Regions from separate parts of the Mesorhizobium sp. M0239 genome, predicted to be linked through region 4. Evidence: predicted binding sites of a transcription regulator. Region 4 holds the regulator's gene; each other region holds the start of a gene.
The links. The regulator LexA, encoded in region 4, represses DNA repair genes until DNA is damaged. The targets are predictions, from matches to a motif close to TGTTCNNNNTGTGTTCNG.
Positions count from the first base shown of each region.

Region 1: a site for LexA is predicted at 2,363-2,380, ahead of uvrA (excinuclease ABC subunit UvrA). Genes of this name have one in related genera too.
Region 2: a site for LexA is predicted at 3,831-3,848, ahead of NKI99_RS16095 (helicase-related protein). Genes of this name have one in related genera too.
Region 3: a site for LexA is predicted at 2,222-2,239, ahead of recA (recombinase RecA). Genes of this name have one in related genera too.

Region 1 is NZ_JAMYSG010000035.1:49,428-57,204, reverse strand. Features, by position in the region: gene uvrA (excinuclease ABC subunit UvrA) at 1-2,213, opposite strand, end outside; gene NKI99_RS28685 (hypothetical protein) at 2,928-3,218, opposite strand; gene NKI99_RS28680 (ATP-dependent Clp protease proteolytic subunit) at 3,307-3,912, opposite strand; gene NKI99_RS28675 (SRPBCC family protein) at 3,937-4,440, opposite strand; gene NKI99_RS28670 (ArsR/SmtB family transcription factor) at 4,437-4,751, opposite strand; gene NKI99_RS28665 (single-stranded DNA-binding protein) at 4,978-5,499, shown strand; gene NKI99_RS28660 (OsmC family protein) at 5,617-6,042, shown strand; gene NKI99_RS28655 (MarC family protein) at 6,070-6,699, opposite strand; gene NKI99_RS28650 (hypothetical protein) at 6,846-7,376, opposite strand; gene NKI99_RS28645 (helix-turn-helix transcriptional regulator) at 7,462-7,777, shown strand, end outside.
Region 2 is NZ_JAMYSG010000013.1:174,158-181,934, forward strand. Features, by position in the region: gene NKI99_RS16090 (RNA-binding S4 domain-containing protein) at 1-191, opposite strand, end outside; gene NKI99_RS16095 (helicase-related protein) at 208-3,642, opposite strand; gene phbB (acetoacetyl-CoA reductase) at 4,361-5,086, opposite strand; gene NKI99_RS16105 (acetyl-CoA C-acetyltransferase) at 5,180-6,358, opposite strand; gene phaR (polyhydroxyalkanoate synthesis repressor PhaR) at 6,660-7,271, shown strand; gene NKI99_RS16115 (citrate/2-methylcitrate synthase) at 7,293-7,777, opposite strand, start outside.
Region 3 is NZ_JAMYSG010000007.1:32,174-39,950, forward strand. Features, by position in the region: gene NKI99_RS08685 (pseudouridine-5'-phosphate glycosidase) at 79-996, opposite strand; gene NKI99_RS08690 (carbohydrate kinase family protein) at 1,072-2,016, opposite strand; gene recA (recombinase RecA) at 2,297-3,397, shown strand; gene alaS (alanine--tRNA ligase) at 3,696-6,362, shown strand; gene NKI99_RS08705 (glutathione S-transferase family protein) at 6,590-7,225, opposite strand; gene NKI99_RS08710 (NADP-dependent isocitrate dehydrogenase) at 7,238-7,777, opposite strand, start outside.
Region 4 is NZ_JAMYSG010000024.1:86,947-94,723, forward strand. Features, by position in the region: gene NKI99_RS23945 (AMP-binding protein) at 61-1,686, shown strand; gene kynA (tryptophan 2,3-dioxygenase) at 1,683-2,519, shown strand; gene kynU (kynureninase) at 2,600-3,847, shown strand; gene lexA (transcriptional repressor LexA) at 4,259-4,999, shown strand; gene NKI99_RS23965 (ComEC/Rec2 family competence protein) at 4,993-7,443, opposite strand; gene gltX (glutamate--tRNA ligase) at 7,545-7,777, shown strand, end outside.

The sequences.
Region 1 (7,777 bases), on a different contig from region 4:
CCAGCGAACCAGTCGCGGATCGGCGTGAAGGCGCCGGTATAGGTGGCGGGATTCGAACGCGGCGTGCGACCGATCGGCGACTGGTCGATGTCGATGACCTTGTCGAGGAATTCGAGGCCCTCGATGCGGTCGTGGTCGGCCGGATGTTCGCGCGAGCCCATGATGCGGCGCGAGGCAGCCTTGAACAGCGTCTCGATCAGGAAGGTCGACTTGCCGCCGCCGGACACGCCGGTGACGGCGGTGAAGGTGCCGAGCGGTATTTCGGCGGTGACGTTCTTCAGATTGTTGCCGCGCGCGCCGACGATCTTCAGGCGGCGGTTCTTCTTCGCTTCACGTCGCACGCCGGGCGTCGCCACTTCGAGCGCGCCCGACAGGTATTTGCCGGTGATCGAATTGGGATTGGCCATCACCTGCTGCGGCGTGCCCTGGGCGATGATCTCGCCGCCATGGATGCCGGCGGCCGGGCCCATGTCGACGACATAGTCGGCATGCAGGATGGCGTCCTCGTCATGCTCGACGACGATCACCGTGTTGCCGATGTCGCGCAGATGCTTCAGCGTATCGAGCAGACGGGCATTGTCGCGCTGGTGCAGGCCGATCGATGGCTCGTCCAGCACATAGAGCACACCGGTAAGACCCGAGCCGATCTGCGACGCCAGCCGGATGCGCTGGCTCTCGCCGCCCGACAGCGTGCCGGAATTGCGCGACAGCGTCAGATAGTCGAGCCCGACATCGTTGAGGAAGCGCAGCCGCTCGCGGATCTCCTTCAAGACCCGCACCGCGATCTCGTTCTGCTTGTCGTTGAGCGACGCAGGCAGGTCGGTGAACCACTGGTCGGCCTTGCGGATGGAAAGTTCGGTGACTTCGCCGATGTGCTTGCCGGCGATTTTCACCGCCAGCGACTCGGGCTTCAGCCGATAGCCCTTGCAGACCGGGCAAGGCGTCGCCGACATGAAGCGCTCGATTTCCTCGCGCATCCAGGCGGATTCAGTCTCTTTCCAGCGCCGCTCGAGATTGGGGATGACCCCTTCGAAAGTCTTTGTCGTCTTGTAGGAGCGCAGGCCGTCATCATACTGGAAGGTGATCTCGCGCTCGCCGGTGCCGCGCAGAATGGCTTCCTGGGCCTCTTCGGTCAGGTCTTTGAACTTGTCGCCGAGCTTGAAGCCATAGGCCTTGCCCAGCGCTTCCAGCGTCTGCGCGTAATAGGGTGAGGTCGACTTCGCCCACGGGCTGACGGCGCCGTCGCGCAGCGAGATGTTCTCGTCCGGCACGATCAGATTGCCATCGATGGCGCGCTGGCTGCCGAGACCGTCGCAGGTCGGGCAGGCGCCGAACGGGTTGTTGAACGAGAACAGCCGCGGTTCGATTTCCGGAATGGTGAAGCCGGAGACCGGGCAAGCGAACTTTTCCGAGAACAGGATGCGCTCATGCGTCTCGTTCTTCGACTTGTTGACCGAATCCTCGCCGGTCTGGCTGGAATCGAGCGGCTTGTCGGCGAATTCGGCCACGGCAAGCCCATCGGCCAGCTTCAGCGCCGTTTCGATGGAATCGGCAAGCCGCGTCGCCAGATCGCCGCGCACGACGATGCGGTCGACGACGACGTCGAGGTCATGCTTGTACTTCTTGTCGAGCGCCGGCACGTCGGCGATCTCATAGAAGACGCCATCGACCTTGACGCGCTGAAAGCCCTTTTTTTGCAACTCCAGCAATTCCTTGCGGTATTCGCCTTTGCGGCCGCGCACCATCGGCGCCAGGATGAACAGGCGCGTGCCTTCCTCGATCGCCAGTACGCGGTCGACCATCTGCGAAACCGTCTGGCTCTCGATCGGCAGGCCGGTGGCCGGCGAATAGGGGATGCCGACGCGCGCAAAAAGCAGCCGCATATAGTCGTAGATCTCGGTGACGGTGCCGACCGTCGAACGCGGGTTCTTCGAGGTGGTCTTCTGCTCGATGGAAATGGCGGGCGACAGGCCGTCGATCTGGTCGACGTCAGGCTTCTGCATCATCTCAAGGAATTGCCGCGCGTAGGCCGACAGGCTTTCGACGTAGCGGCGCTGGCCTTCGGCATAGATCGTGTCGAAGGCAAGCGATGACTTGCCGGACCCCGACAGGCCGGTCATGACAATCAGGCTGTCACGCGGCAAGTCGAGATCGACATTCTTCAGATTGTGTTCGCGCGCCCCGCGAATGGAAAGATATTTATGGTCGGCCATAGCCGGTCGCCGCCTCAGAATCTGGAATTTCCTGGAATGGCGGGTTTTCCCGGCCATCCCCTATGTAGGTAGTTTTGCCGCCACGTCGAGAGACGCCACAATTCCCGACCAAAGCGTTTAACCGTCTTTCGCGTGAACGGGCAAGCGGAAAGAACAAAGGCCGAACACGCTCCTGACAAAGCTGTGCAAAAGCTGACCTGCACGTAACCTCCCGGCGATCACATTTTTCGGTAACCGGCTATTGATGGTTGACGCCACCAGCTGACGGGAGCAGTCTCCAGCAGTCAACGAAGACGGCCGTCTTTCGATGGCCTCGCCGCCCAAAGGCGGCCTGCGAGACGCCGCAGGCATTTGCGATTTGTGCTTCGTGACGACAACGTCGCAATGGACAAAGGAGCGGAGCTATGACGCCACCGGATCGTCCCATAGGGTTCCAGTTGTTACTGGAGCGGCGGCAGGCATAAGTGCCAGGGTTTAGCGTTTTCGCCACCCGACAAACCGTGACCTGCCATATCCCCGTAAAAATCAGAGACTGTTAGTCGGATCGTCGGTTGAACGCCGCGTTGCATCCGAAATCAAATGCCGGCAGTACACTCCCGGTAGAGATTGGATTTGAGATCCAAAAAGGCCCCGTCCGTTTGCGCAAAGCACGGCGGGGCCGTTTTCATGTGCGGATTGTCTGTTTGGCGCAACGCAGCACGCGCCGACAGACTGTCAGTGGCGCGGCGGCCCGATCGAGCCGGCGCCGACATCGACGGTGATGCTGCCGGAAATCCTGACATCCGTATCGCCGATCTTGAACTGGCCGTTGCCGGGAAACGCGTCGTCGGACTCCGGAGCCGGCTTGGCGATGCGGTAGTCACCGGTTACGCCGGGCAGGGCGCCTTTTTGCGTTGACGGCGAACTGTCTTCGGCAAGTGCCGCGCCGCTGGTGAGGCCCCCAATGGCGAGCGCTATAACGGCGATGACGCGGTGCAATGATCTGGACTGATGAGTGTCGGTCATCCCAAGACTATAGTGGCGCGCCGCCGATGGAACCAGACCGGCATCGTCAAATCTTCGACAGCCGGACGTACTCCGATCCGGCCCTGGCTCACGCCGCCTTTTTTCGCGTGTCGAAAACATGGTCGACGATGCCCCATGCCTGGGCCTCGCGGGCGGTCATGAAGTGGTCGCGGTCCAGCGTGCGCTCGACCTCTTCATAGCTGCGGCCGCAATGCTGCGCGTAGAGTTCGGCCATGTGCCGTTTCGTCCGGCCGATGCGCTCGGCATGGCGCTGGATGTCGGAGGCCTGGCCCTGGAAGCCGCCCAGCGGCTGGTGCAGCAGGATGGTGGCGTTCGGCAGGGAAATTCGGCGCCCCGGTGTGCCTGCCATCAGCAGGAACGAGCCCATCGATGCGGCAAAGCCCATGCATACGGTCGACACCGGGCAGCTGATGTATTGCATTGTGTCGTAGATGGCGAAGCCGCTGGTGACCACGCCGCCCGGCGAGTTGATGTAGAGCGAGATCTCCTTGTCGGGATTGTCCGATTCCAGCGACAGAAGCTGCGCGCAGACCAACGCCGAGATGTCGTCGTTGATCTCACCGTTGATGAAGATGATGCGCTCGCGCAGCAGCCGCGAAAAGATGTCGAAGGCGCGCTCGCCGCGGCTCGATTGCTCGATAACCATCGGCACCAGACTGGCAACACCGCTCATTATCTCTCTCCGTCCGTTTTGTTTTCAGGCCGCGCGAAGCAGGAGGCGAGGCGTGTTTGCGGCGATTGGCTTAGATGACCTGTTTGCACCGAGCGAAACCCGGCAGCCGGCGCCTGCCATGGCGACGGCAGGCATGGCCTTGCGGGCAAAGCCGTCATGGACGACACGCAGATGCGTGCCGCCGGAAACGGTTCGGGCAAGTGTGAAGGTGACAATGCTGTCCAATGGGCTGTCGAGCGGATCCTGCCGCGCGGCGTCGCCTGGCTGCTCCCGCCAGGAATAGCGCAGCAGCTTCTCGGGATCGGCGTCGAGGATTTCGCATTCGATCGACGCGCCCGTTCCGGCGAAGGCAAAACGGTTGCCGATCTCGGGTCTCATGTCGTTCGGCATCATCCAGGCGGCCAGCAATTCCGGTACGGTCAGGGCCCGCCATACCTTTTCCGGCGGCTCGGCAAGCTCGTACTCGAACTCGAGCGCATCCGGGGCGTCGCTTTGACCGTTGTTGGTCGTTGATCCCGCCTTCTTCATTGATCCATGTCCTTCAAAACCGCCTTCAGCCTTTCGATGCGTTCCGGCCAGAAGGTCCGGTAGCGTTCGATCCAGGAGAGCAAGGGGGCGAGCCCCTGCGGATCGGCGCGGTAATAGGCGTTGCGGCCGGCTCGCCGCTCGACCACCAGCCCGGCGCCACGCAGCACCGCCAGATGCTGCGACACCGCGGGCTGCGACACCGTCATCCCGGTGCGCAATTCCGACACGCTCATCTCGCCGGCGGCCAGCCGCTCAAAGACGGCGCGGCGCGTCGGGTCGGCCAGTGCGCGAAAAATCTCTGCTTCGATCATGCCAAAAGCATAAGTGCATACTTATCGATTTGGCAAGCGGTCTTTTCGAGCCCATATGATCGGCTTCGGCATTGCTGCCATTCCTTGACAATAAGCAGCGATGCGGATAAGAACGAAAAGGGAACAAAAACCTTGTGGGTAAAGGCAGCCATGGCAAGCGGCGATCGCCTGCAACCTGTAAGGTGCTGCGACAAAAATTTGTTTCGGATGAGCGCGGAGAAATATCATGGCGGGTAGCGTCAACAAGGTCATTCTGGTCGGCAATCTCGGCGCGGATCCCGAAATCCGTCGCCTGAATTCGGGTGAACCGGTCGTCAACATCCGCATCGCCACATCGGAAAGCTGGCGCGACAAGAATTCCGGCGAACGCAAGGAAAAAACCGAGTGGCACAACGTCGTCATCTTCAATGAGGGCATCGCCAAGGTGGCGGAGCAGTATCTGAAGAAGGGCATGAAGGTCTATGTCGAGGGCCAGTTGCAGACGCGCAAATGGCAGGACCAGACCGGTGCCGACAAGTACACGACGGAAGTCGTGCTGCAGAAATTCCGCGGTGAGCTGCAGATGCTAGACGCACGCGGACAGGGCGAGGGCGGTCAGGTCGGCGGCTATACCGGTGGCGGCAGCAGCCGTGGTTCCGATTTCGGCCAGTCCAGCCCGAGCGAAGGCTTCAATCGCGGTGGTGGCGGTGCCAAGAGCGGCGGCGGTGGCGGTTCGTCGCGCGAATTGGATGACGAAATCCCGTTCTGATCGCAACAGTTATGTCAGACACAGTGCCCCGAGAGTCATTCATGGACTTTCGGGGTTTTGCATCGTGATTGAGGTTGACCGGGCCGATCAAGGAAATACGGTGAAAGGACGAGTTCGGTGAAAGCACGCGTAAAGTGGGTCGAGGAGCGCACCTTCGTCGGGGAATCCGGCAGCGGTCACAAGGTCGTGCTCGGAACAGCGCACGGATCGGAAGGCAAGACGCCGGGTCCAAGCCCGATGGAGCTGGTGCTGATCGGCACCGGTGGCTGTTCGGCCTATGATGTCGTGCATATCCTCGAAAAAGGCCGCGAGGCGGTCGAGGACTGCGTCGTCGAACTCGACTCCGACCGGGCCGAAACCGAGCCCAGGGTTTTTACACGCATCCATATGCATTTCGTCGTCAAGGGCAGGGCACTCTCCAGCGACAAGGTGAAACGCGCGATCGACCTTTCGATCGAAAAATATTGCTCGGCGTCTGCGATGCTGGCCAAGACCGCGACGATTACCCACGATTTCGAAGTGATCGACACGACTGTGAAATAGGGCCGGCTTCGGCGGCAGCTCGTCGCGTTACCCCGCCATCAGCGCCTTGATGCCATCGGCCACGAATTGCACGGCCAGTGCCGCCAGGATGACGCCAAGCAGCCGGGTCAGGATCGAACGACCAGTCTGGCCGAGGATGCGGTCGATGCGTTCCGACAGCACGAACACCAGATAGGTGATGGCGAGGCAGACGAAGATGATGCCGACCAGGGCTGCCTGCGCGGCAAATCCCTGAAATGAACCGGAAAGCAGCACCGTCGCCGAAATCGCGCCGGGGCCGGCGATCAGCGGGATCGCCAGCGGGAAGGCGGCGATGTTGTGGATCATGTCCTTGGTGATGGCGACGTCGCCGATCTTCTCCTTACGGTCCTGCCGGCGCTCGAACACCATCTCGAAGGCGATGAAGAACAGCAGGAAACCGCCGGCGACGCGGAAGGCCGGCAACGTTATGCCGAACACCGACAGGATCGATGCGCCGGCAACTGCAAACAACGCCATCACCAGGAAGCCGATGATCGAGGCACGGACGGAAACCTGCTGGCGCTCCTCGCGGTTCATGCCGCGCGTTACGGCCAGGAACAGCGGCGCCAGGCCAGGCGGATCGATGGTCACGAGAATGGTGACGAAGGCGTTGAACAGGCTGTCGAAACTCGGCATCTCTGACCCTCCCGCCGGGCCGTGCCCGGACAGAATATTGGTAGAGCAAAGCCCGGTCGGTGGGAACTGTCAGCGGGAAAGTGGTTGATGCCGGCGCAAAGGATCGCGACGCTTTTATTCTGGGCTGCTGCTGCATTCCTCGGCGATCAAACCTCTCGGCGCGCCAGGAACTCGACTTCCAGCCGCCATGTCGCGCCATTGTCTTGCGAGCGTTCGCCCAGCCATCGGAAGGAGTTTTCGGTGATGCGTGAAAAGCTCCAGCGTACTGAACTGCCGGTGCCGTCGGCGCCCACTTGCATGATCGTGTCGCCCTCGGCGCGACCGAGCTGGCGGCTGTAATACTGGTTGCGCGGATCGCTCCAGAAGATGTGCCAGGCATCCGCGCCGGGATCATAGACGCGCAGCGTCGTGCCATAAAAAGTCCATTTGCCGAGCGAAGGCTGGGAACCAGTGTCCCGCGCGGGCAGGATCCACACGTCCTGAATCGCCCGGCCTTCCAGCACCCAGCCGAAATGCACCTCGCCACGCCCGGTCAGCACCGTACCGTCCTCGAGATGGCGCGAGGCGTTGAAAGTCCAGGCGCCGACGAAGCGGCCGTAAAGGCTCAGTTTTTCGGCAAGCCCTTCGATCGGTCCGGGGCTATGCAGGGCTTCGGCAAACGAGGATTGATCGAACATGGTTGTGGCCTCTTCTTGTCAGGAGACCGGGAAGGGTAGGCGGTGAAGGGGTTCTGGGCTTGGGAAAAATTGCTATATTTCGGCCATGACAGCGACCACACATATTCTCGCCTCCGGACCTGGCTGGCACGTGACGGATGTCATCTGCACGGCCGGTGCCGGCGACCGGCCGTTCGAGGAAGCACATCAGGATTTCTGCGTGGCTGCCGTCACCAGCGGCACGTTCCGCTACCGTGCGCAACAAGGCACGGCGATGCTGGCGCCCGGCGCGCTCCTGCTCGGCAATCCCGGCACATGCTACGAATGCGGGCATGAGCATGGCGGCGGCGACCGTTGCCTGTCGTTTCATTTCGGACCGTCTTACATGGAGCGGGTCGTGGCCGGCGTGCCGGGCGCCAGGA
Region 2 (7,777 bases), on a different contig from region 4:
ATGAAGATGCGGCGCTCGAGCGTGATGGTCAGGACGTCGCCTGGCTTGACCTGATCGGAGGCCTGCGCTGCTTTGTCGCGATTGATGCGGACGCGGCCGGCGACGACCAGTTTTGCCGCCAGCGAGCGCGATTTCACGGCGCGTGAGAAGAACAGCCATTTGTCGATGCGCTGGCGGCCTTCGGCAACCATCGAAGCGAGCCGGGTTCTACTTCTTCAACTGGTCGCGCAATGCGGCGAGCTTGGCGAAGGGCGAATCCGGGTCGAAGCGCACCGGGCGCTCCTCGCGCGGCTTGGGCTGGAAGGCCGGCTTGCCGCCTTGCGGACCACCTTTGGCATCCGGCCTGCCACCCTTCCAGTCGGGACGGCCCTCACGGCGGTCGGGACGCTCGCCTTGCGGCCTGCCGTCACGCCGCTGTTCGCCTTCGGCCTGCGGCTTGGGTTTGAATTTCGAGCGGTCGAAGCGCGGCTTGCCGGCTCCATCGCGCCGGCCTTCATGGGCAGGCCGTTCTCCGGGTGCAGCTACGGCCGGTGCGCCGGCGGTATCCACGGGTGCATCGCTTCGACCGCGCGCTTGTCCGTTGCGTGGGCGATTGTTCCTTCGGTTGTCGTCGCGGTTGCGCGGACGCTGTTCGAACCGGCCCTGACGCCACAACAGGATGGGTTTTGGCGCTTCGGCTTCCGGAGCGGGTTCGCCAGCGGCTGCTTCAGTCACCGCCACAGGTTCGTCCGGCGCGGCGTCCGTTGCCGGCGCGGCATTTGACACCAACTCGGCCGTTGCGGCTTCTTCTGCCGCTGCAACTTCGATCTCGGCAGTCTCAGTCTCTGCCTGCGGTTCAATCGGCGCCGGTTCGGCGACGTCGGGCGCAGCCTCGGCTACAGGCGCTTCGTCTTGCACGGTTTCGACAGGAGCGTCCGCCTGTTCTTCCACGGCAGGCGCAGCAGGTTCAGCCGCGGCGTCGGGGGTGATTTCGGCGGGAATTTCGGCCGCGGTTTCCGAAACGGCCACTGCGTCCGATGCCGGCTCCGACCCTTCGATTGCTGCCTCTGCTGCGGCATCCGTTGCCGCGGCTTCCGCCGCTTCGGCCTGCTCGGCTCGTGCAGCTTCTTCCGTCGCAAGCTTCGCCACCGCCGCTTCGCGCGCGGCATTGTCCTGTGCTTCGAGCCGCGCCTTGACCTCGACGGCCGGCTTCGGCTCGGCACGATAGCCGAGACCCTTGAGGATTTCTTCCATGTCGTCGGCGGTGGCGCCGAGGATCGACATCATCGGCGGCGTCACCATGAAGGACTGGCCGTCATAGGCGCCGTCCGGGCGCTGACCGAGGCCGGGCTTCCAGTTGGTCGCCGGACGGATCAGATCCGCCAGCCGTTCCAGTATGTCGATGCGCACGGCGCGACGGCCGAGATTGCGGTAGCCGGCAAGCTTGTAGAACGTCTTGTCGAAAGCAGGGTCGATCACCACCGAGGTGCGACCCGAGGCGAGCGCATGGACCACGTCGCCAAAGCCCGGCTTGTCCTTGCCGTCGTTCTTCAGCGCCCACAGCAATGTCACCAGCCCGGCAGGCGCCGGCTTGATCAGCGCCGGCACGAAGACATGGTAGGCGCCGAAGCGCACGCCAAGCCGGCGAAGGGCGGCGCGGCCTTCCTGGTCGAGCGACTTCATCTCCTCGGCGATGTCGCGGCGGTTGATGAGGCCGAAATTCTCGACCAGCTGGAAGGCGATGCCGCGGCCGATGCCAGAAATCTGGTCGGCGTTCCTGAGGTCGACCAGCGGCTTCAGCAGCGACTCGATCTGGAAATTGACGAATCGCTCTGCACGCGCGGCGACCTTGTCGCGCGCCGGGCCGGTCAGCTGTTCGTCGGCCAGCAGCACCAGGCGCGGCTTCAGCGCGTCTTCGCCTGATACCAGCGTGCCGATCGGCGCGCCGATCCAGCGCAGCGTACCATCCGAGCCAAGCGCGATGTCGCCATTGGCCGAGGCGCCGAAGCGTTCGGCGCGCGCTTCGAACTCGGCGGCCAGCGCCTTCTGGGCGGCGGTGCGCACCGCCTTGGCGTCTTCGCCGCCGGCGGTCTGGTCGGCGGTGAAGCGGAACCCTTGCAACTCGCCGACATGGTGGCCTTCGACAAGGACGGTTCCGGTAGGACTAATTTCGGCTTCGGGCATGGTATTTTCTCTAAGGCGCCGCATGAGGACGGAAGTCCTGCGGTCTACGAAGCGTTTCGTCAACCGCTCATGCAGCGCATCCGACAATCTGTCTTCGATTTCGCGCGTCTTTTCCTGCCAGTGTGCCTGATCGGCCAGCCAGCCGGGCCGGTTCGACACGAATGTCCAGGTGCGGATCTGGGCAATGCGATGCGACAGCGTGTCGATATCGCCCTCGGTGGTATCGGCGCGGCGCACCTGCTCGGCCATGTAATTCTCGTCGACATGGCCGTAGCGTGCGAGGTCCGTGTAAATGGAAGCGATGAGGTCGGCATGCTGCGCCGGCGCGATCCTGCGGTAGTCGGGCAGCGCGCAGGCTTCCCACAGCAGCGCCACGCGCTTGGCATTGGTGGTGAGTGCGCGAATGTCCTCGTCGCGCGATAGATGCTCGAGCGCCTGTGCATCGACGGCAGGCAATGCCCGCGTCAGTCCCTCGACGGGGGCGTTGGTCTCGATCGAGCGCTTCAGCGCGTCGAGGCTGGCAAAGTCGAAATGCGCGGTGCGCCACTGCAGCACCTTCACCGGATCGAAATCGTGGCCTTCGATCTTCTTGATCAGCTCTTCGTCCAGCGGGTCGACCTGGCCGGTGACACCGAACGTACCGTCACGCAGATGCCGGCCGGCGCGGCCGGCGATCTGGCCGAGCTCGGCCGCGGTCAGGTTGCGATACTGGAAGCCGTCGAACTTGCGGTTCTGGGCGAAGGCGACGTGGTCGAGATCGAGGTTGAGACCCATGCCGATGGCATCGGTGGCGATGAGATAATCGACATCGCCGGACTGGAACAGCGCCACCTGGGCGTTGCGGGTGCGCGGCGAGAGCGCGCCGAGCACAACGGCGGCACCGCCCTGCTGGCGGCGGATCAGCTCGGCGATGGCGTAGACCTCGTCGGCCGAGAAGGCGACGATCGCCGTGCGCCGCGGCAGGCGGGTCAGCTTCTTGGAGCCGGCATAGGCAAGATGCGACAGCCTCGGCCGCGTCACCACCGAGACACCCCTCAGCAGGCGCTGCAGAATGCCATGCATGGTGGCTGCACCGAGCAGCAGCGTTTCCTGGCGGCCGCGCAGATGCAGGATGCGGTCGGTGAAGATGTGGCCACGCTCGAGGTCGCCGGCGAGCTGCACTTCGTCGATGGCGACGAAGGCGGCGTCGGTCTCGCGCGGCATGGCCTCGACAGTGCAGACCGAATATCTGGCGCCCGGCGGCTGGATCTTTTCCTCGCCGGTGATCAGCGCCACTTTGTGGGCGCCGACCTTTTCGCAGACACGGGCGTAGACCTCGCGCGCCAGCAGCCTGAGCGGCAGGCCGATGATACCACTCTCATGCGCCACCATGCGCTCGATTGCGAGATGGGTCTTGCCGGTGTTGGTCGGCCCGAGCACGGCGGTCACGTCGCGGCCCGACAGGATCAGCGGCTCGGTGTGTTTGGGCTGGATGTTCATCAACCTAGAATAAGGCTTCTGGGACCTGGAAATAAGGCTTCTTGGCCTCTGGTTGTCGGGAGCGTGCCTCAAATGGCGCGTATGACAGGCGACACATAGGGATTTCGGGCGCGAAGCGAAAGCGGAATGTTCCGTCGGCGGCGAGAAGGTGGTTTTGTCAAGCTTTCAATCGGCTGCGGATTAACGGATAGAACGAGTCTGGAACGAATCGGCGACGAATCAGTGACTCCTGCAGATTCAGCTTTTGTTCACGGCTACATGTGGATTTCGCGACCGCGAGTCGCACCACATGCTGAATCGCTGAACTGGCCCGTTTGATGCTAAGAGGGCGTTGCCGTTAACCTTTGCCTGGAAACAATCAGTGGCTTGGCGCGCCTCGACCAACATTATGAAATTGTTGATCTTTCTTAACCTGCGTTAAGCAGTTGGGCAGGCGATTCCGGCTGTCGTCGTTAACGTTCAGCTCATAGCCGGAACGAATCGGCGACGAATCGGCGATGGCGTAATTTTCCCGATTTGTTCACCTCAATATCTTGTGTTGTGAACAGTTTATCCACCGAGAATCCACAGGTTGCCAGGGAGCTTTTGCACAGGGCTGCTGCCGGCTGTTAACCTTCGCGTGCCGAATTGGGTCAGCTACGGTCGCGAGCACGTCAAAGGGACCGTGCCGGAAACGGGCCGGTGTGCCGGCCCGTCGATCTCCTACATCGCCACGTCGTCAGGCGAAGTATTGGCCACCGTTGGCCGTGATGGTCGAGCCGGTGATGAAGCCGGCATCTTCGGATGCGAGGAAGACTACGCAGCGCGCGATCTCTTCCGGTTCGCCGAGGCGACCGACGGGGATTTGCGGGATGATGCGGTCGTTGAGCACCCTCTCGTCGATCGCCTTGACCATCTCGGTGGCGATGTAGCCAGGGCAGATGACGTTGACGGTGATGCCCGCGCGGGCTCCCTCTTGAGCGAGGGCTTTGCTGAAACCGATGTCGCCAGCCTTCGCGGCGGAATAGTTGACCTGGCCGGCCTGGCCTTTCTGGCCGTTGATCGACGAGATGGTGATGACGCGGCCGAACTTGCGGTCGCGCATGCCGCTCCACAGCGGATGCGTCATGTTGAAGACGCCGGACAGGTTGGTGTCGATGACCTCTTTCCACTGCTCGCGCGTGATCTTGTGGAACATGGCGTCGCGGGTGATGCCGGCATTGTTGACCAGCACCGAGACCGGGCCGAGATCGGCCTCGACCTGCTTGATGCCGGCCGCGCAGGAATCATAGTCGGCGACCGACCATTTGTAGACCGGAATGCCGGTCTCGGCCTTGAATTTCGCCGCTGCGGCGTCATTGCCGGCGTAGTTCGCGGCAACCGAATAGCCGACGGTCTTCAATGCGATCGAGATCGCCGCCCCGATGCCGCGCGATCCGCCTGTGACGATTGCTACCTTGGTCATGCATTTCCCCTTTTTTTGATACCGCCCTGTTGTCGGGCTTGGCAGGCACTGGATACAGAACGGGCGGCTCGCGCCGCCCGGTTAGTGAGTTCTTCAGAGTGCTTCGATACACATGGCGACGCCCATGCCGCCGCCGATGCACAGGGTAGCGAGACCCTTCTTGGCGCCGCGCCGGCGCATCTCGAAGACCAGCGTGTTGAAGACACGGGCGCCGGAAGCACCGATCGGGTGGCCGATGGCGATGGCGCCGCCATTGACGTTGACGATCGAGGGGTCCCAGCCCATGTCCTTGTTGACGGCGCAGGCCTGCGCGGCAAAGGCCTCGTTGGCCTCGACCAGGTCGAGATCGCCGACCGACCAGCCGGCCTTTTCCAAGGCCTTGCGCGATGCTGGGATCGGGCCGGTGCCCATGATCTGCGGATCGACGCCGGCGGTTGCCCAGGACACGATGCGTGCCAGCGGGGTGATGCCGCGCCTCACCGCTTCCGCCTCGCTCATCAGCAGCGCGCCGGCGGCACCGTCATTGATGCCGGAGGCGTTGGCGGCGGTCACCGTGCCGTCCTTGTCAAAGGCCGGCTTCAGCTTGGTCATGGCGTCGAGCGTGGCGCCATGGCGGATGTATTCGTCCTGGTCGACAATGGTGTCGCCCTTCTTGCCCTTGAGTGTGACGGCGACGATCTCGTCCTTGAACTTGCCGGCCTTTTGCGCGGCCTCGGCCTTGTTCTGCGAAGCCAGCGCAAACTGATCCTGGTCTTCGCGGGTGATCTGGAACTGACGTGCCACGTTTTCGGCGGTGTTGCCCATGTGATAACCGTTGAAGGCATCCCACAGCCCGTCCTTGATCATGGTGTCGATCAACTTGAAGTCGCCCATCTTGACGCCGGCGCGCAGGTGCTGGGCATGGGTCGAAAGCGACATCGATTCCTGGCCGCCGGCGACGATGACCTTGGCATCGCCGGTGGCGATCTGCTGCATGCCGAGCGCAATGGCACGCAGGCCCGAGCCGCAAACCTGATTGAGGCCCCAGGCTGTGGTTTCCTTGGGCAAGCCAGCATTGATCGATGCCTGGCGGGCCGGGTTCTGGCCTTGCGCGGCGGTCAGCACCTGGCCGAGGATGACCTCGTCGACCTCGCCTGGTTCGACACCGGCACGTGACAGCAATTCCCTGATGACAACGGCACCGAGCTCATGCGCCGGGGTGGCGGCAAAGGCGCCGTTGAAGGAGCCGACCGGCGTGCGCGCCGCGCTGGCAATGACGATGGAAGCGGACATTTTCTTCTCCAGACTTCAAGGGTGTCGTTCTGTCGTTAGGGACTTTTCTTGCCCTTTCCCAACCCCAAGTCAAACCGGAAATAGGCAGGGCGCCCATGCGCCGCAAGCAGGTCGTGCCTTGCCATGGCGGCCATTCGTCCATTGCTGCGCAGCATATTTTGCCTGCTATGCAGCATTTAGTGATCCCGCACTGCACAAACTGCTTGGAATTGTGAAGCTTTTGCGCATATCCTCAAAAAAAAGGCACAATCGTTATCGGCGGCTTGCTCAGAGGCGCGCCGGTGTCCCCGGGAGGATGTAGATGGCCGCTAAAGACGATCCGATCATCATCAAGAAATACGCCAATCGCCGCCTCTACAACACCGGCACCAGCACCTATGTGACGCTCGAGGACCTCGCCGAGATGGTCAAGAAGGGCGAGGAGTTCACCGTCCAGGACGCCAAGACCGGCGACGACATCACGCATCCGGTGCTGACCCAGATCATCTTCGAACTGGAGAACAAGGACGGGCAAAACATGCTGCCGATCCCGTTCCTGCGCCAGCTCATCGCTTATTACGGCGACCAGATGCAGATGATCGTGCCGAGCTTCCTCGAACAGTCGATGCTCGCCTTTTCCAAGGAGCAGGAGCGCTTTCGCGAGCAGATGAAGGGGGCGATCGGCAAGTCGCCGCTCGACATGATGAAGATCACTACGCCGATCAAGGCGCTGGAGGAACAGACACGCCGCAACATGGAAATGTTCCAGAATGCGATGCGGCTGTTCACGCCGTTCCCGCCCGCTGGCTCTACGCCGGCGGCTGCGCCAACGCCCGAGCCGGCCAGGAAGGAAACGGCTGACAAGCCCGACGACCTTCAGGAGCTGAAGGACCAGATCGCGGCCATGCAGCGCAAACTCGACACGATGTCGTGAGCGCCTGGCGCTCTCGCGATCTTACGGCAGTATTCCCTCGTAGCGGCCGCGCGGCCGGATAAGGCCTCCGCCTGTTATCTGTTCGACCGTGTGCGCTGCCCAGCCGACGCTGCGTGCGAGCGCAAACAGGCGGAACGGCGTATCGCGCGGCAAGCCAAGACTGCGCGTCAGCGCGGCCAGCCCAAAGTCGATGTTGGGAAGCGCGCCGGTCGCCGCAAAGGCAGCGTCGCGCAGCGACGATAGTGTGCCGTCAACCTCGATCACCGACAGAAGCGCTGCCCCTCGGGGGTCGCCGTCGGGATAGAGCTGATGACCGAACCCCGGCAGCGGCCGGTCATGGCTGAGCCAGCGCCGAATCGCCGCATCGGCGCCATGCCGCGCAGCATCCTCGGCCAGTTGCATCACCGCCTCGCCGGCGCCGCCATGGCGAGGGCCTGACAGCGTCGCGAGCCCCGCCAGCAGGCAAGCGGCCAGCGGCGCGCCGGTGGAGGCTGCGACGCGCGCGG
Region 3 (7,777 bases), on a different contig from region 4:
TTGACGACATTCGATCTCCCCCCTTGCGGGGGAGATGTCCGGCAGGCCAGAGGGGGGTGCTGTCCCGCCGACGTTGGCTTACAGCGCCTTCGCAATCCTCGCCGCCAGCCTGGCATTGTTTTCCACCAGCGCGATGTTGGTCTTCAGGCTCCTGCCGCCGGTCAGTTCGAGGATTTTCGACAGCAGGAAGGGTGTCACCGCCTTGCCGGTGACATGTTGTGCTTCTGCGGCCTTTTGCGCGGCGTCGATATAGCCCGCCATCTCCTCAGCCGGGATTTCATGGTTTTCCGGCACAGGATTGGCGATCAGCATGCCGCCGGCGAGCCCCAGCGCTGCCCTCGTCTGGTAGAAATGCGCGATCTCTTCCGGCTCGTGCAAGGTCAGCGGCGCGCGGAACGGCGACTGCCGCGACCAGAAGGCTGGCATCGTCTCGCAGCCATGGCCGATCACCGGCACGCCGCGTGTTTCCAGCACCTCCAGCGTCTTTTCGATGTCGAGGATCGCCTTGGCGCCGGCCGAGACGACGATGACCGGGGTGCGCGCCAGCTCGTCGAGATCGGCGGAAATGTCAAAACTCTTTTCGGCGCCCTTGTGCACGCCGCCGATGCCGCCGGTGGCGAACACTTTTATGCCGACCATATGCGCCGCGATCATCGTGGCGGCGACCGTGGTGCCACCGGTGCGCCCTTGCGCCACGGCAAAACCGAGATCGGCGCGCGACAGCTTCATGGCGTCGCCCGTCATCGCCAGCGATTCGCGCTCGCCGTCCGAAAGCCCGATCTTGATGCGGCCGCCAACCACGGCGATGGTCGCCGGCACGGCGCCGCCGTCGGTGATGATCTTTTCGACATCGGCCGCCATGGCGCCATTGTCGGGGTAGGGCATGCCATGGGTGATGATGGTGCTTTCCAGCGCCACCACCGGCCGCCCGGCAGCCAGGGCCTGCGCCACCGGCGCGTGGATGTCGATGAATGGGCGGGCGGTCTCAGGGGTCATCAGGGTCTCCAATCCGGAATGCGGCGCGTCCGTCGGGACATCAGGCAACATCGTGGCACTATGAATTTGCCGGTCTCATGCCACTTCCCTGGCATCCGGCACAAGAGCCAACGCTTCCGCGAAGCTCGCCGCGGTGAACTCCGGAACGGCGTTGGCGCTTTCGATGGCAAGCGTCGCCCCGGCAATGCCTTCGCGCAGAGCTGCCCGCAGCGGCAGGCCACGCAGCAAGGCAGCAACCGTAGCGCCCGCCAGCGCATCGCCAGCGCCGGTGACGTCAGCGACCTTTCTTGGCGGCGGCGGCAGGATCGAGAAGGCGCTGGCTTCATCGAAGCCCAGCATGGGCTCGCTGCCCGCCGTCACCACGCCGCTGACAAGGCCGCTGCATCGCAACCCGTCGACGACCTCGCGCTCCGTGGCAGTCGCGGCGACGCCGGCCAGCACCATGGCCTCGCGCCGGTTCATGAAGACGAGCGAGAGCTCCTTCAGCACCGGTATCAGCCGCACCACCTTGGCCGGCGAGATGGCAATGGCGAAAATCGGCTTGCCCGCGGCGAGCGCCACCAGCCGTTCCAGCGCCGAAGAGGGCAGATTGGCGTCGCACAGGATCGCATCGGCGCCAGCGATCACCTCCCGCACCTTGGAGCGCCTGATCTGCTTGGGAAACGCCAAATCATAGAGCGCCATGTCGGCAAAGCCGACGATCAGCTCGCCCTCACTGTCGATCAGCGCCGTGTAGCTCGGCGTCGTGCGGTCGAGGAAGACCGCCGACAGGTCGGTAATGCCTGCCTCGGCGATGGCTCGCGAAACGGTGTCGGCAGCGGCATCGCCGCCGCGAACCGACATGAGCGACGCGGAGACGCCGCGCCGCACGGCGCTGCGCAAAGCGTTGAAGACGCCGCCGCCGACATCCTCGCGCATCGTGCCGGGATTGGAGGCAGCCGGCACGTAAGCGCCGGACACCTGGCCGCGCCGGTCGATATGGGCGCCGCCTACGGCCAGTATTTTCGTGGATTTCAGCATGTCGGCGATATGACCTTTGTTATTCCAGCCGCACAAGCGCTAGGCTGCGCGACGGAGCTTCGCATGCAAGGCGGCGATTCGGCAGATCGAAACAACCGAGCCGTCTGGCCCAACGTGTGGTGCATCCCTGATCGAATCCTTGGACAAAAAAAGAACAAATCCGGATATTGTTTGTTTTTCAGATATTTGACCCCTCTTGCCAAATGAGAACAAAAAAGGTACAAATAGGCAGGGATTACGGATTGTCCGGCCTTCATTGACGACCAAGGGGTGATGTATCATGGCTCAGAATTCTTTGCGGCTGGTAGAGGACAAGGCAGTGGACAAATCAAAGGCTCTGGATGCGGCGCTGTCGCAAATCGAGCGGGCTTTCGGCAAGGGCTCGATCATGCGGCTCGGCGCCAACGATCAGGTCGTCGAGATTGAAACGGTGCCGACCGGCTCGCTTGGCCTAGACATCGCGCTTGGTGTTGGTGGCTTGCCGCGCGGCCGCATCATCGAGATCTACGGGCCGGAAAGCTCGGGCAAGACGACGTTGGCGCTGCACACCGTTGCGGAAGCCCAGAAGAAGGGCGGCATCTGCGCCTTCGTCGATGCCGAGCATGCGCTCGATCCGGTCTATGCCCGCAAGCTTGGCGTTGATCTCGAAAACCTCCTGATCTCGCAGCCCGACACCGGTGAGCAGGCGCTGGAAATCTGCGACACGCTGGTGCGCTCCGGCGCCATCGACGTGCTGGTGGTCGATTCGGTCGCGGCGCTGACGCCACGCGCCGAAATTGAAGGTGAGATGGGCGATTCGCTGCCCGGCCTGCAGGCCCGCTTGATGAGCCAGGCGCTGCGCAAGCTGACCGCGTCGATCTCGCGCTCCAACACCATGGTCATCTTCATCAACCAGATCCGCATGAAGATCGGCGTCATGTTTGGTTCGCCCGAGACCACGACGGGCGGCAACGCGCTGAAATTCTACGCTTCGGTGCGTCTTGACATCCGCCGCATCGGCTCGATCAAGGACCGCGACGAGGTTGTCGGCAACCAGACCCGCGTCAAGGTGGTCAAGAACAAGCTGGCGCCGCCCTTCAAGGTGGTCGAATTCGACATCATGTTTGGTGAGGGCGTGTCCAAAACCGGCGAACTGGTCGATCTCGGGGTCAAGGCCGGTATTGTCGAGAAGTCTGGCGCCTGGTTTTCTTATAATTCGCAGCGTCTCGGCCAGGGCCGCGAAAATGCCAAGCTGTTCCTTCGTGACAATCCCGACACGGCACGCGAGATCGAGTTGTCGATCAGGCAGAATGCCGGGCTGATCGCCGAGAAATTCCTCGAGAATGGCGGCCCTGAGCGCGGCGAAGACGACGGTTTCGAGGAAGAATCCGGCGCCATGTAACAGCTTCGTGCGCGATGCCGGCCGGAGTTCGGCCATAATCGCGTTCTATTATCTCAGGCTTATGTAATTGAGTTCCGCGTTATTGCGTTTCGAAACCGCCGGCCCAGTGCCGGCGGTTTTGCGTTTCGGCAGCGAAAACAGGCCGGTTCGAACGGCCGGCAAAGGCCGTGGATTGGACCAATTCCGTGTTTCTGGACAGGGTGAGGCGCGGCGGCTAAAAGGCCAAGTCCTAATCTTCTAAAAACGCAGAGCCCATTTCCGCCGGTTTGCCGGCGGCTCTTCCGAAAAGGCAGCATTCATGAGTGGCGTGAACGAGATCCGGTCGACATTTCTCGACTACTTCCGCAAGGAGGGTCACGAGATCGTCGCGTCGAGCCCGCTGGTGCCGCGCAACGATCCGACACTGATGTTCACCAACGCCGGCATGGTGCAGTTCAAGAATGTCTTCACCGGTTTGGAGAAGCGGCCCTATTCGCGCGCGTCGACAGCCCAGAAGAGCGTGCGCGCCGGCGGCAAGCACAACGATCTCGACAATGTCGGCTACACTGCGCGCCATCTGACCTTCTTCGAGATGCTCGGCAATTTTTCCTTTGGCGACTATTTCAAGGAGCGAGCCATCGAGCTTGCCTGGAACCTGATCACCAGGGAGTTCGGGCTGAACAAGGACAAGCTGCTGGTCACCGTCTATCATACGGACGACGAGGCGGCCGGTTTCTGGAAGAAGATCGCCGGGTTTTCCGACGACCGCATCATTCGCATCGCGACATCGGACAATTTCTGGGCGATGGGCGATACCGGCCCGTGCGGTCCGTGTTCGGAGATCTTCATCGACCGCGGCGAGCACATCTGGGGTGGTCCTCCCGGCAGCCCGGAGGAAGATGGCGACCGTTTCCTGGAATTCTGGAACCTGGTGTTCATGCAGTATGAACAGGTGACGAAGGAGGAGCGGATCGACCTGCCGCGCCCCTCGATCGACACCGGCATGGGCCTGGAGCGCATGGCGTCCATCCTGCAAGGGGTGGAAAGCGTCTTCGAGACCGATCTGTTCCGCCACCTGATCGACGCCGCCTCGTCCGCGATCGGGCATGGTCCCGACAAGGAGACTGTCGCGTCCTACCGGGTCATTGCCGATCATCTGCGCTCGTCCTCCTTCCTGGTCGCCGATGGCGTGCTGCCTTCGAACGAAGGCCGTGGCTATGTCCTGCGTCGCATCATGCGCCGCGCCATGCGTCATGCGCAGTTGCTCGGTGCCAACGAACCGCTGATGTGGAAGCTGGTGCCGGCGCTGGTGCGCGAAATGGGTCAGGCCTATCCGGAACTGCTGCGCGGCGAACAGTTGATCACCGAGACGCTGAAGCTCGAGGAGACCAGGTTTCGCAAGACGCTGGTGCGCGGCCTCGGCCTGCTTTCGGAGGCGACCGAAACGCTTCATGCCGGCGACATGCTGGACGGCGAGACGGCCTTCAAGCTCTACGACACCTATGGCTTCCCGCTCGATCTGACGCAGGACGCGCTGCGCCAGCGCAGCATCTCTGTCGATCTTGCCGGCTTCACCAATGCGATGGAGCAGCAGAAGGCCGAGGCGCGCAAGCACTGGGCTGGGTCCGGCGACGCGGCGACCGAGACCATCTGGTTCTCCGTGCGCGAGAAGGCCGGCGCCACCGAGTTCCTCGGATATGAGACTGAAGCTGCCGAAGGCATCATCCAGGCGCTGGTCAGGGACGGCAAGACCGTCGACAGCGCCGGCAAGGGTGACGCAGTGGCGATCGTCGTCAACCAGACGCCGTTCTATGCCGAGTCCGGCGGCCAGATGGGCGACACCGGCGTTATTTCAGGCGAGGGCTTCTCGATCGAGGTTTCCGATACGCAGAAAAAGGCCGACGGGCTGTTCGTGCATATCGGCAAGGTTGCCAGCGGCACGGTCAAGACGGGCGCCGCCGTCGAACTGAAGGTAGATCATGCGCGCCGCTCCAGGTTGCGCGCCAACCATTCCGCGACGCATTTGATCCATGAGGCGCTGCGCGAGGTGCTGGGCAGCCATGTCGCGCAGAAGGGCTCGCTGGTGGCGCCCGAGCGCCTGCGCTTCGACATCTCGCACAACAAACCCATTTCATCGGAGGACCTCGAAGAGGTCGAGCGCATGGCCAACGAGATCGTCGTGCAGAACAGCCCGGTGTCCACGCGCCTGATGTCGGTCGACGATGCCATTGCCGAAGGCGCCATGGCGCTGTTTGGCGAGAAGTATGGTGACGAAGTGCGCGTCGTGTCCATGGGCACCGGGGTGCACGGCGCCAAGGCCAACCGGCCCTATTCGGTCGAGCTCTGCGGTGGCACGCATGTCCGGGCGACCGGCGATATCGGCCTGGTGCGTGTCGTGTCGGACAGCGCGGTCGCCGCCGGCGTGCGCCGCATCGAGGCGCTGACCGGCGAAGCCGCGCGCAAACATCTCGACGAGCAGGACCGGCGTTTGAAGGCGACGGCGGCCGTGCTCAAGATTTCGCCGGCCGATGTGCCGGCGCGCGTCGAGACGCTGCTCGAAGAGCGCAAGAAGCTCGAGAAGGAATTGACCGAGGCGCGCAAGAAGCTGGCGCTGGGCGGGGGATCGTCAGCCGATGCTCCAGCCGCCAATGAGACGGTCGCCGGTGTCGGCTTCCTCGGCAAGACGGTCTCCGGTGTCTCGCCGAAGGATTTGAAGCCGCTGGCCGATGCCGGCAAGAGCTCGCTCGGCTCCGGCGTCGTCGTCTTCGTCGGCGCCGGCGAAGACAACAAGGCAAGCGTCGTGGTGGCCGTCACCGACGACCTCATCGGCCGCTTCAGCGCCGTCGACCTTGTCCGCGTGGCCTCCGCCGCATTGGGCGGGCAGGGCGGCGGCGGGCGGCCCGACATGGCCCAGGCCGGTGGCCCCGACGCTTCCAAGGCCGATGATGCGATTGCAGCGGTGAGGGCGGCACTCGAAGCGGCGTAGGCTAGTGGGCTGAATTTATAGCAACGGTTGGAGGGCCAGCGCCCCCCTCTGTCCTGCCGGACATCTCCCCCACTTGGGGGGAGATCGGACGTCGCGTCGGCTTTCGCCAATCTCCCACGTGGAAATAAAACCGCGCCGGAATAGGCGCCTTAGCGGACGCTGCCAATCTCCCCACTCGTGGGGGAGATGTCCGGCAGGACAGAGGGGGGCGCTGTCCCGCAGGCCTCTCAATACTTATCGCGGGCTTGTTCAGTCCGCACGAAGCTCGGCCGAGCCGCAATGCGCGCATACCAGTCCTGGATGTCCGCGAACCGTGCCAACAGGCCTTGCCCTTCGGCGACATTGAGGAAATAGGCGATGATGGGTGCCGCGTGCAGGTCGGCCAGCGTGAGCTGGTCGCCGAGCAGCCACGGTCCGGGAGCCTTGAGTGAGGTAAGCACCCCGAGCACCGTTTCGGCCTGGCGCAGCCCGCTGGCGATCAGCGCCTCGTCGGGGGCCTCTTTCTCCAGCCGCTCGACGGCAACATCCCAGACCATCGCGCGATAGCCATAGGCGTCGAGCATGCCGATGATCTGGCCCATCCTGGCGCGGCCGCGCGCGTCGGCAGGCTGCAGCGTCGGCCCGTCGAACGCCTCCTCGACATAGCGCGCAATCGCGCTTGTCTCGAAGAGGCGAAACCCGTCATGCTCGAAGGCCGGGATGCGGCCGAACGGATGATGCTCGAAATACCAGGCGGGAACGCCATCGGCGGCAAAGACATCGACCGGCACAAGCTCGTAGTCGATGCCTTTTTCCGCGAGTACGAGGCGGACGATGCGTAGATAGACGCTGTACTCCGCCCCGTAGACGATGGGCTTGCCCATCTTGCTTACTTGTCAGGCCATCGCCTTCTGCAGGTTCTCGTCGATCTTGTCGAGGAAACCGGTGGTCGACAGCCAGGGCTGGTCGGGGCCGATCAAGAGCGACAGGTCCTTGGTCATGAAGCCGGACTCGACCGTCTGGATGCAGACCTTTTCCAGCGTTTCGGAGAAACGCTTCAGGTCGGCATTGTCGTCGAGCTTGGCGCGGTGCGCGAGGCCGCGCGTCCAGGCGAAGATCGAGGCGATCGAATTGGTCGAGGTTTCCTCGCCCTTCTGATGCTGGCGATAATGGCGGGTGACGGTGCCATGCGCGGCTTCGGCTTCCACGGTCTTGCCGTCCGGTGTCATCAGCACCGATGTCATCAGGCCGAGCGAGCCGAAACCCTGAGCAACCGTGTCGGACTGCACGTCACCGTCATAGTTCTTGCAGGCCCAGACATAGCCGCCCGACCATTTCAGGGCGGAGGCCACCATGTCGTCGATCAGGCGGTGCTCGTACCACAGCTTCTTCGACTTGAACTCGGCCTCGAATTCAGCCTCGTAGACCTCCTGGAA
Region 4 (7,777 bases):
CACTACATCCGGCCAAGGCGCATCGCGCACTGGTCAGGCAGCAGACGGGAGAGCGGCGACATGCTTGGGCCTTCAGCGCATATCGACACGTTCACGCGCGATCACCTGCCGCCGCCGGAGCAATGGCCTGAAATCCTGCTCGACGGCTTCGACTATCCCGAACGCCTCAACGCCGGTGTCGAACTGACCGACAGGCTGGTCGAAAAAGGTCTCGGCGACCACACCGCCCTGATCGGCAATGGCCGCCGCCGCACCTACAAGGAACTGTCCGACTGGACGAACAGGCTGGCCCACGCGCTGGTCGAGAATTATGGAGTCAAGCCGGGCAACCGGGTGCTGATCCGCTCGGCCAACAACCCCGCCATGGTCGCCTGCTGGCTGGCCGCCACCAAGGTCGGTGCCGTGGTCGTCAACACCATGCCGATGCTGCGCGCCGGCGAACTCGCCAAGATCGTCGACAAGGCCGAGATCACCGTTGCGCTCTGCGACACCAGGCTGATGGACGAGATGACCGTGTGCGCCAAGGACAGCGCATTCCTCAGGCAGGTCATCGGTTTCGACGGCACCGCCAACCATGATGCTGAACTCGATCGTGCCGCTCTCGACAAGCCGGTAACGTTCACCGCAGTTGACACCGGCCGCGACGATGTCGCGCTGCTCGGCTTCACCTCGGGCACGACAGGCGTTCCGAAGGCGACGATGCATTTCCACCGCGACCTGCTGATCATCGCCGACGCCTATGCTCGCGAAATCCTGGAGGTGACGCCGGACGACATCTTCGTCGGCTCGCCGCCGCTGGCCTTCACCTTCGGCCTTGGCGGGCTCGCTATCTTTCCGCTGCGCTTCGGTGCGGCGGCGACGCTTCTGGAGCAGGCGACGCCACCCAACATGATCCACATCATCGAGACCTACAAAGCGACGATCTCCTTCACCGCGCCGACTGCCTACCGCGCCATGCTGAAGGCCATGGATGAAGGTGCCGACCTGTCGTCGCTGCGCGTCGCCGTTTCGGCCGGCGAAACCTTGCCCGCCCCGGTTTTCGAAGAGTGGACGCAAAAGACCGGCAAGCCGATCCTCGACGGCATCGGCGCCACCGAAATGCTGCACATCTTCATCTCCAACCGCTTCGATGACATGAGGCCTGCGTCGACCGGAAAGCCGGTGGGCGGCTATGAGGCGCGCATCGTCGATGACGAGATGCGCGAGGTGCCGCGCGGCACGACCGGCAGGCTGGCGGTGCGCGGCCCGACCGGCTGCCGCTACATGGCCGATGACAGGCAGAAGGAATATGTGCGCGACGGCTGGAACCTCACCGGCGACACCTTCACGCAGGACGAGGACGGCTTCTTCCATTTCGCCGCACGCTCCGACGACATGATCGTCAGCGCCGGCTACAACATCGCCGGTCCCGAGGTCGAGGCGGCGCTGCTGGCGCATCCGGACGTCGCCGAATGCGCGGTGATCGGTGCAGAGGACGCCGAACGCGGCCAGATCGTCGAGGCGCATGTCGTGCTGGTGCAGGGCGTCGCGCCCGACGCCCTCACCACCAAGCGCCTGCAGGACCATGTCAAGGCAACGATCGCGCCCTATAAATATCCGCGATCGGTAAAATTCATCGCCGCTCTGCCCAAGACCCAGACCGGAAAGATCCAGCGCTTCCGGCTGCGCACGGAGAAAATCAATTGAGCCAACCGTACGATCCGGCGTCCGAAGGCGCCCAGATGTCGTTCAAGGAGCGCATGTCCTACAGCGACTACCTGCACCTGGAGAAAGTGCTGGAGGCCCAGACGCCGCTGTCATCGGCGCATGACGAGATGCTGTTCATCATCCAGCATCAGACCTCCGAGCTCTGGATGAAGCTTGCTCTGCACGAGATTGGCGCCGCGATCCGTTCCATCCGCGCCGACCGGCTCGAGCCGAGCTTCAAGATGCTGTCGCGCGTTGCGCGCATCTTCGAGCAGCTGAACAATGCCTGGGACGTGCTGCGGACGATGACGCCCAGCGAATACACCGAGTTCCGCGACGCGCTCGGCCAGTCCTCGGGTTTCCAGTCCTGGCAGTATCGCGCCATCGAGTTCATGGCCGGCAACCGAAACCTGGCAATGCTCGGGCCGCACAAGCATCGGCCCGACCTGAGCGGGAAGCTGGAAGCGATCCTGGCCGAGCCGTCGCTCTATGACGAGGCACTGCTGCTTTTGGCGCGCAACGGATTCGACATCGGTGCCGATGCCAGGCGCACGGACTGGCGTGAGACGCGAACCGAGAATGAAGAGGTGCTGGTCGCCTGGCAGACCATCTACCGCGATCCGCAGCGCTACTGGATGTTCTACGAACTGGCCGAGAAGCTGGTCGACTTCGAGGACTACTTCCGCCGCTGGCGCTTCAACCACGTCACCACGGTGGAGCGCATCATCGGCCTGAAACGCGGCACCGGCGGCACGTCGGGTGCTTCGTATCTGAAGAAAATGCTCGAGGTCGTGCTGTTCCCGGAGCTGTGGACGGTCCGCACCCGGCTCTGACGTCGAAATGAAAACAGGCACAACCGAGGGGACGCGCTGTGGCGGAAAACCCTTCGCGAACAACCGGGGACTGACCGACCATGAGTGGAATTCCTGATCTCGCCGCAGTCGAAGCGATGGATGCCACGGATCCGCTGCGGGCCATGCGCGACCGTTTCATTCTGCCGGAGGGGATGATCTATCTCGACGGCAATTCACTGGGGGCAGCGTATCATGCCGTTTTCAGCGAGCTGCAGCAGGCGGCGACCCAAGAATGGGCCCAGGATCTCATCCGAGCTTGGAACACGGCCGGATGGTTCGAGATGCCAATCGAACTCGGCGACCAGCTCGGACGCCTGATAGGAGCCGCGGCCGGCCAGACCGTTGTCTGCGACACGACATCGACCAACATCTACAAGGTGCTGCACGCGGCGATGGAGATGCGGCCCGGCCGGTCGGCCATCGTCGCCGAAGGTGACAGTTTTCCCACCGACCTGTACATCGCCGAAGGCGTGGCCTCGACCCGGGATGGCGTCCTGCTGCGCCTCGCGGGTGTCGACGCGCCGACCATCGAAGAGCTGATCGACGAAAACGTCGCGGTGGTGCTGGTCAATCACGTCAATTACAAATCGGGTGAACTGCGCGACATGGCGGCGCTGACGCGCAAAGCTCATGCGGCCGGAGCGCTGATCGTCTGGGATCTTTGCCACACCGCCGGCGCCCTGCCCGTCGAGCTCGATCACGCAAATGCCGATTTCGCCATCGGCTGCACCTACAAGTACCTCAACGGCGGTCCGGGCGCACCGGCCTTCATCTATGCCGCGCAGCGCCACCACGGCGATATCAGCCAGCCGCTCAGCGGCTGGTGGGGCCATGCGCGGCCCTTTGCCTTCGAACGGGGTTATGTTGCCGGCACCGGCATCCGCCGCTTTTTGTGCGGCACTCAGCCGATCCTGTCGATGCGGGCGCTCAAAGGCGCGCTTGCCATCTGGAATGACGTCGACATGGCGGCATTGCGAAAGAAGAGTGTCGCGTTGACAGAACTGTTCATCCAGCTCGTCGAAGCCAGGTGCGGCGCCTACGGTCTCACGCTGGAGACCACCCGCGACGCGACCAGGCGCGGCAGCCAGGTGTCGTTCCTTCACGATCACGGCTATCAAATCATGCGGGCGCTGATCGAGCGCGGCGTCATCGGTGATTTTCGTGCGCCATCGACCATCCGTTTCGGCTTCACGCCGCTCTATGTCGGCTACAAGGATGTGTGGCTGGCGGTTGAGGTGCTGGAGGATATTCTGCGCACGGGCGCATGGAAGGACCGCCGTTTCGCGGTCAAGGAAGCCGTTACCTGACGCAACGATCCCCGCGATCCACCGCCGCCGCCCTCACTGCCTGGCAGATGACGGAGGGCTGAATTTCCAGCCACAAATGCCAACAGACGTTGGCGTTTTGGCTCCGTTTCGTTCACGGCAAACGAACGTCCCGAAGATTGATATCGTCCTTTGTGGAGGTCGATAGACTGATAATGCCAAGCCTTGGGTCGAGGATGAGCCACAGGTCATTAACCATAATAATTTCAATGTGAGCAGGCGCATCGCCGTGCCTAGCGCCTGTTGATCGCGACCCGCTGGCAAGCGCCAAATAATTTCAGCAGCCTTAACAAATTCATTAAACTTTAAACGGTTGCAGAACACAACTGGAACAGATAGGGTTTGTTCTGGGTTTGTTTTTCGATTCTGGTTTCAGGTAACCTGGGGGCCGCCATGCTGACGCGCAAGCAACATGAACTGCTGATGTTCATCCATGAACGCCTGAAGGAGAGCGGCATTCCGCCATCCTTCGACGAGATGAAGGAGGCGCTTGACCTTGCCTCCAAATCCGGGATTCATCGGCTGATCACCGCACTTGAGGAGCGCGGCTTTATTCGCCGGTTGCCCAACCGGGCACGCGCGCTGGAAGTGCTGCGATTGCCGGACTCGATCGCGCCCGGTCTCAACGCGGCAAAGAAGTTTTCGCCAAGCGTCATCCAGGGCAGTCTCGGTCAGGGTGGCGCCCTTGGCCGGCAGATCAAGCCGGCGCCTTCGCGGATGCCCTCGCCCGGCAATGATGACGATGCGGTCTCCGCCGTGTCGATCCCGGTCATGGGCCGTATCGCCGCCGGTGTGCCGATCGATGCCATCCAGCATCAGACGCATTCGATCTCGGTGCCGCCGGATATGATCATGGGCGGCGCCCACTATGCGCTGGAGGTCAAGGGTGACTCGATGATCGAGGCCGGCATCTTCGATGGCGACACCGTCATAATCCGCAACGCCGACACCGCCCAGCCAGGCGAGATCATCGTGGCGCTGGTCGACGAAGAGGAAGCGACGCTGAAGCGGTTCCGCCGCAAGGGCGCCTCGATTGCCCTCGAAGCCGCCAATCCAGCCTACGAGACACGGATTTTCGGCCCGGACAGGGTCAAGGTGCAAGGCAAGCTCGTCGGCCTGATCCGCCGCTACTGAGCCGGCTGCGGGTTGGCCGCTGGCTTCTCCGGTTTCTTGAAGGGTGCCAGCCCCCTTGCCTCACGAGAGTATTTGCGTTGCGTGTGCCAGGGCCGATATGGGCTGTCCACCGCGAAGCTGATCGTCGCCGGCGTGGTCGCCGATTGGCGATCGAAGAAGACCGCGGCACTGCCTTTGCGAGCCAGTTGCCGCTTGGTGATGACGAGAACCAGCGGATTGTGACAGGCGTCATACGCGGTGGCGTCATTGATGACGATCAGCTCGGCGAAGCCGCAGGCTTTCCAGGTGTCCTTGCGGTCCTCGACATAGGCAATGATCGCACCGGACATGTGCCTGGCCACGCAAACGCCTGAGGAGCAATAGAACGGCGATCCCAGCGGCAGATCAACGGCATCCGCGACATCGAATTGCCCATAGCTGTTGTCGAACACCTCTGGCACGACGATGGTTTCTGATGTCAGGGCGCGTTTCCAGTTGTCGACGGTGAATTCGTTCGGCCGTTCCCGGCTGACGGCAAGCTCGCCGCCACCGATCGGCAACGCCACCAGCCGGGCGTCTTCCGAGATCAGCACATCCGGCGTGCGCGTATCCGAGACGGTCAGCAAGCCTGCCAGCGCGAATGGCAGGGCAGCGAGCCGCAGCCAAGTTGTCGCCATCGTCGCGATGACCAAAGCAATTGCCACCAACAGGACCGACTGTTGCGAAATCAGCCCGACCCCGTCGACAGGCGAACGCTCGGAGATCCAGCCGGATATGGCGATCATCATCGTCAGGCCCTTACCCATCAGGTAGAGAGCCGGCCAATCCAATCCGAAAGGCATCAGCAGCGCGCTGGCGACGGCCAGGAACATGACGACGGTGACGATCGGCATAACCGCGAGGTTGGCAAACAGGCTAAGCGGCGAGACACGCTGAAAATGCCAGATGGCAAACAGCGTCGTGGCGCTTCCGGCGATGATCGAGGTCATGGCAAGGCCGGTTGCCGCCAGCAGGAATTTTCGCGTCAGGAAACCTGGCATGGATCGCTTTGGCGGCGGCGGTCTAGCTTTTCCCGCGCGGTGATCGGCCCAGCCGGCATAGGCGCCGACCAGAGCCGCGGTCGCGGCGAACGACATCTGAAAACTCGGGCCGACCACCTCATGCGGCGACACCACGATGACGGCGATCGCCGAGATCGCCAGATTGCGCATGGTGAGTGCTGCTCGATCGAACAGCACGGCAATCAGCATCACCGCCAGCATGATGAAGCTGCGCTCGGCGGCAACGACGACTCCCGAGATGATGAGATAGGCCGCGATCGAGAACAGTGCGGCGGCGGCGGCATACTTCTTGACCGGGCGACGCGCGGAAAAGTCGGGAAACAAGGCGAAGGCGCCGCGCAGCAAACCCATGATGGTGCCTGCGACCAGAGCCATGTGCAGTCCCGAAATGGAGATGATGTGGTAGATGCCGGTACGTCGCATCGCCTCATTGATGTCATCGGGAATGCCGGCGCGCACGCCGACGATCAGCGCCGCGGCGATCTCGCCTTCGGCGCCGCCGACGCTCGCCCTGATATGGTCGGCGATGCCTTCACGGGCATTTTCCACGCTAGAGGAAATTCGGGCCGGCAGCGGCATGTCGCCGTCATCGTTGACGACAAGCTTTGGATTGCCGAGAAAGAACCCGCTGCCGCCGATGCCGGCAAAGTAGCTGTCGAAGGAGAAGTCATAGCTGTCCGGCCGCACCGGCCCGGTCGGCGGCAAGAGCTTGGCATATCCGGTGATGAGGGAGCCGGCGGTCACGTCAGCCGGGATCTTGCGTGCCGAAAGCCGCACCCGTTCCGGCGCATAGCGCAGTTTCGGTCTTGCGGTCGATGTCACGTCGATGGTCAGCCGGATACGGCCGGTTTCCATCCGGTCGAGCGAGACGACGCGGCCGGTGACTTGCGTCGAAATTTCCGAGCCCAACATTTGTGTGCCCGCACGCCACGTCTCGACCTTGGCAGCAAGCAGTCCTAGGGCGCACAAAAGTGCCGCCATGAAACACAGATGGGTCTTTGGCCATGAGCGCGAGACCAGCGCACAGATCCCCGTCAGAATGACAACCGCGACAGGTCTCGCAAAGTCGGGTTCAGCCGTCAGCGAAAAATAGCCGATCGCTCCGATCGCCAGGCAGACCGGCACCAGCAGGAAGGCCACGCCCCGGTCGAGTTCCAGGCTCGCCGCCGTGTTCACGCTGTGGTGCAGGCGAGGCAGTGATGTCAGGCTGATTTGCCGGCGCACGCGAACGATCCTGCCGGTCTCGGCAACAGGAACAGAGGCGGCGACATCCGCTTGTAACGGCGCTTGGCCGGGATCCGGCAGGAGGGGCGACGGCAATGGCAGAGGCGCAAAGAGGGACCGTTCGCTGACGCCGATGGCAGCGTCCTCGCCCTGATCCGAGCCCCAGCCTCGTCCAGCCATCGGGTCTGCCCCTTGCGCCCTCGACACCCTATGCTACATGAACGCCGGGCGCGCGAAAGTCCGCGCAACCGCACCCGCTTCAGATGGTTTCCGAGAGTTCCATGTCCGACAAGGTCGTCACCCGTTTTGCCCCCTCGCCCACCGGCTATCTGCACATAGGCGGCGCGCGCACGGCGCTGTTCAACTGGCTGTATGCAAAGCACACTGGCGGCACGATGCTGCTGCGCATCGAAGACACCGACCGTGAACGCTCCAATGAAGCCGCGACGGCTGCCATCCTCGACGGGCTTTCCTGGCTTGGCCTGAGCTGGGACGGCGAGCCGGTGTCACAGTT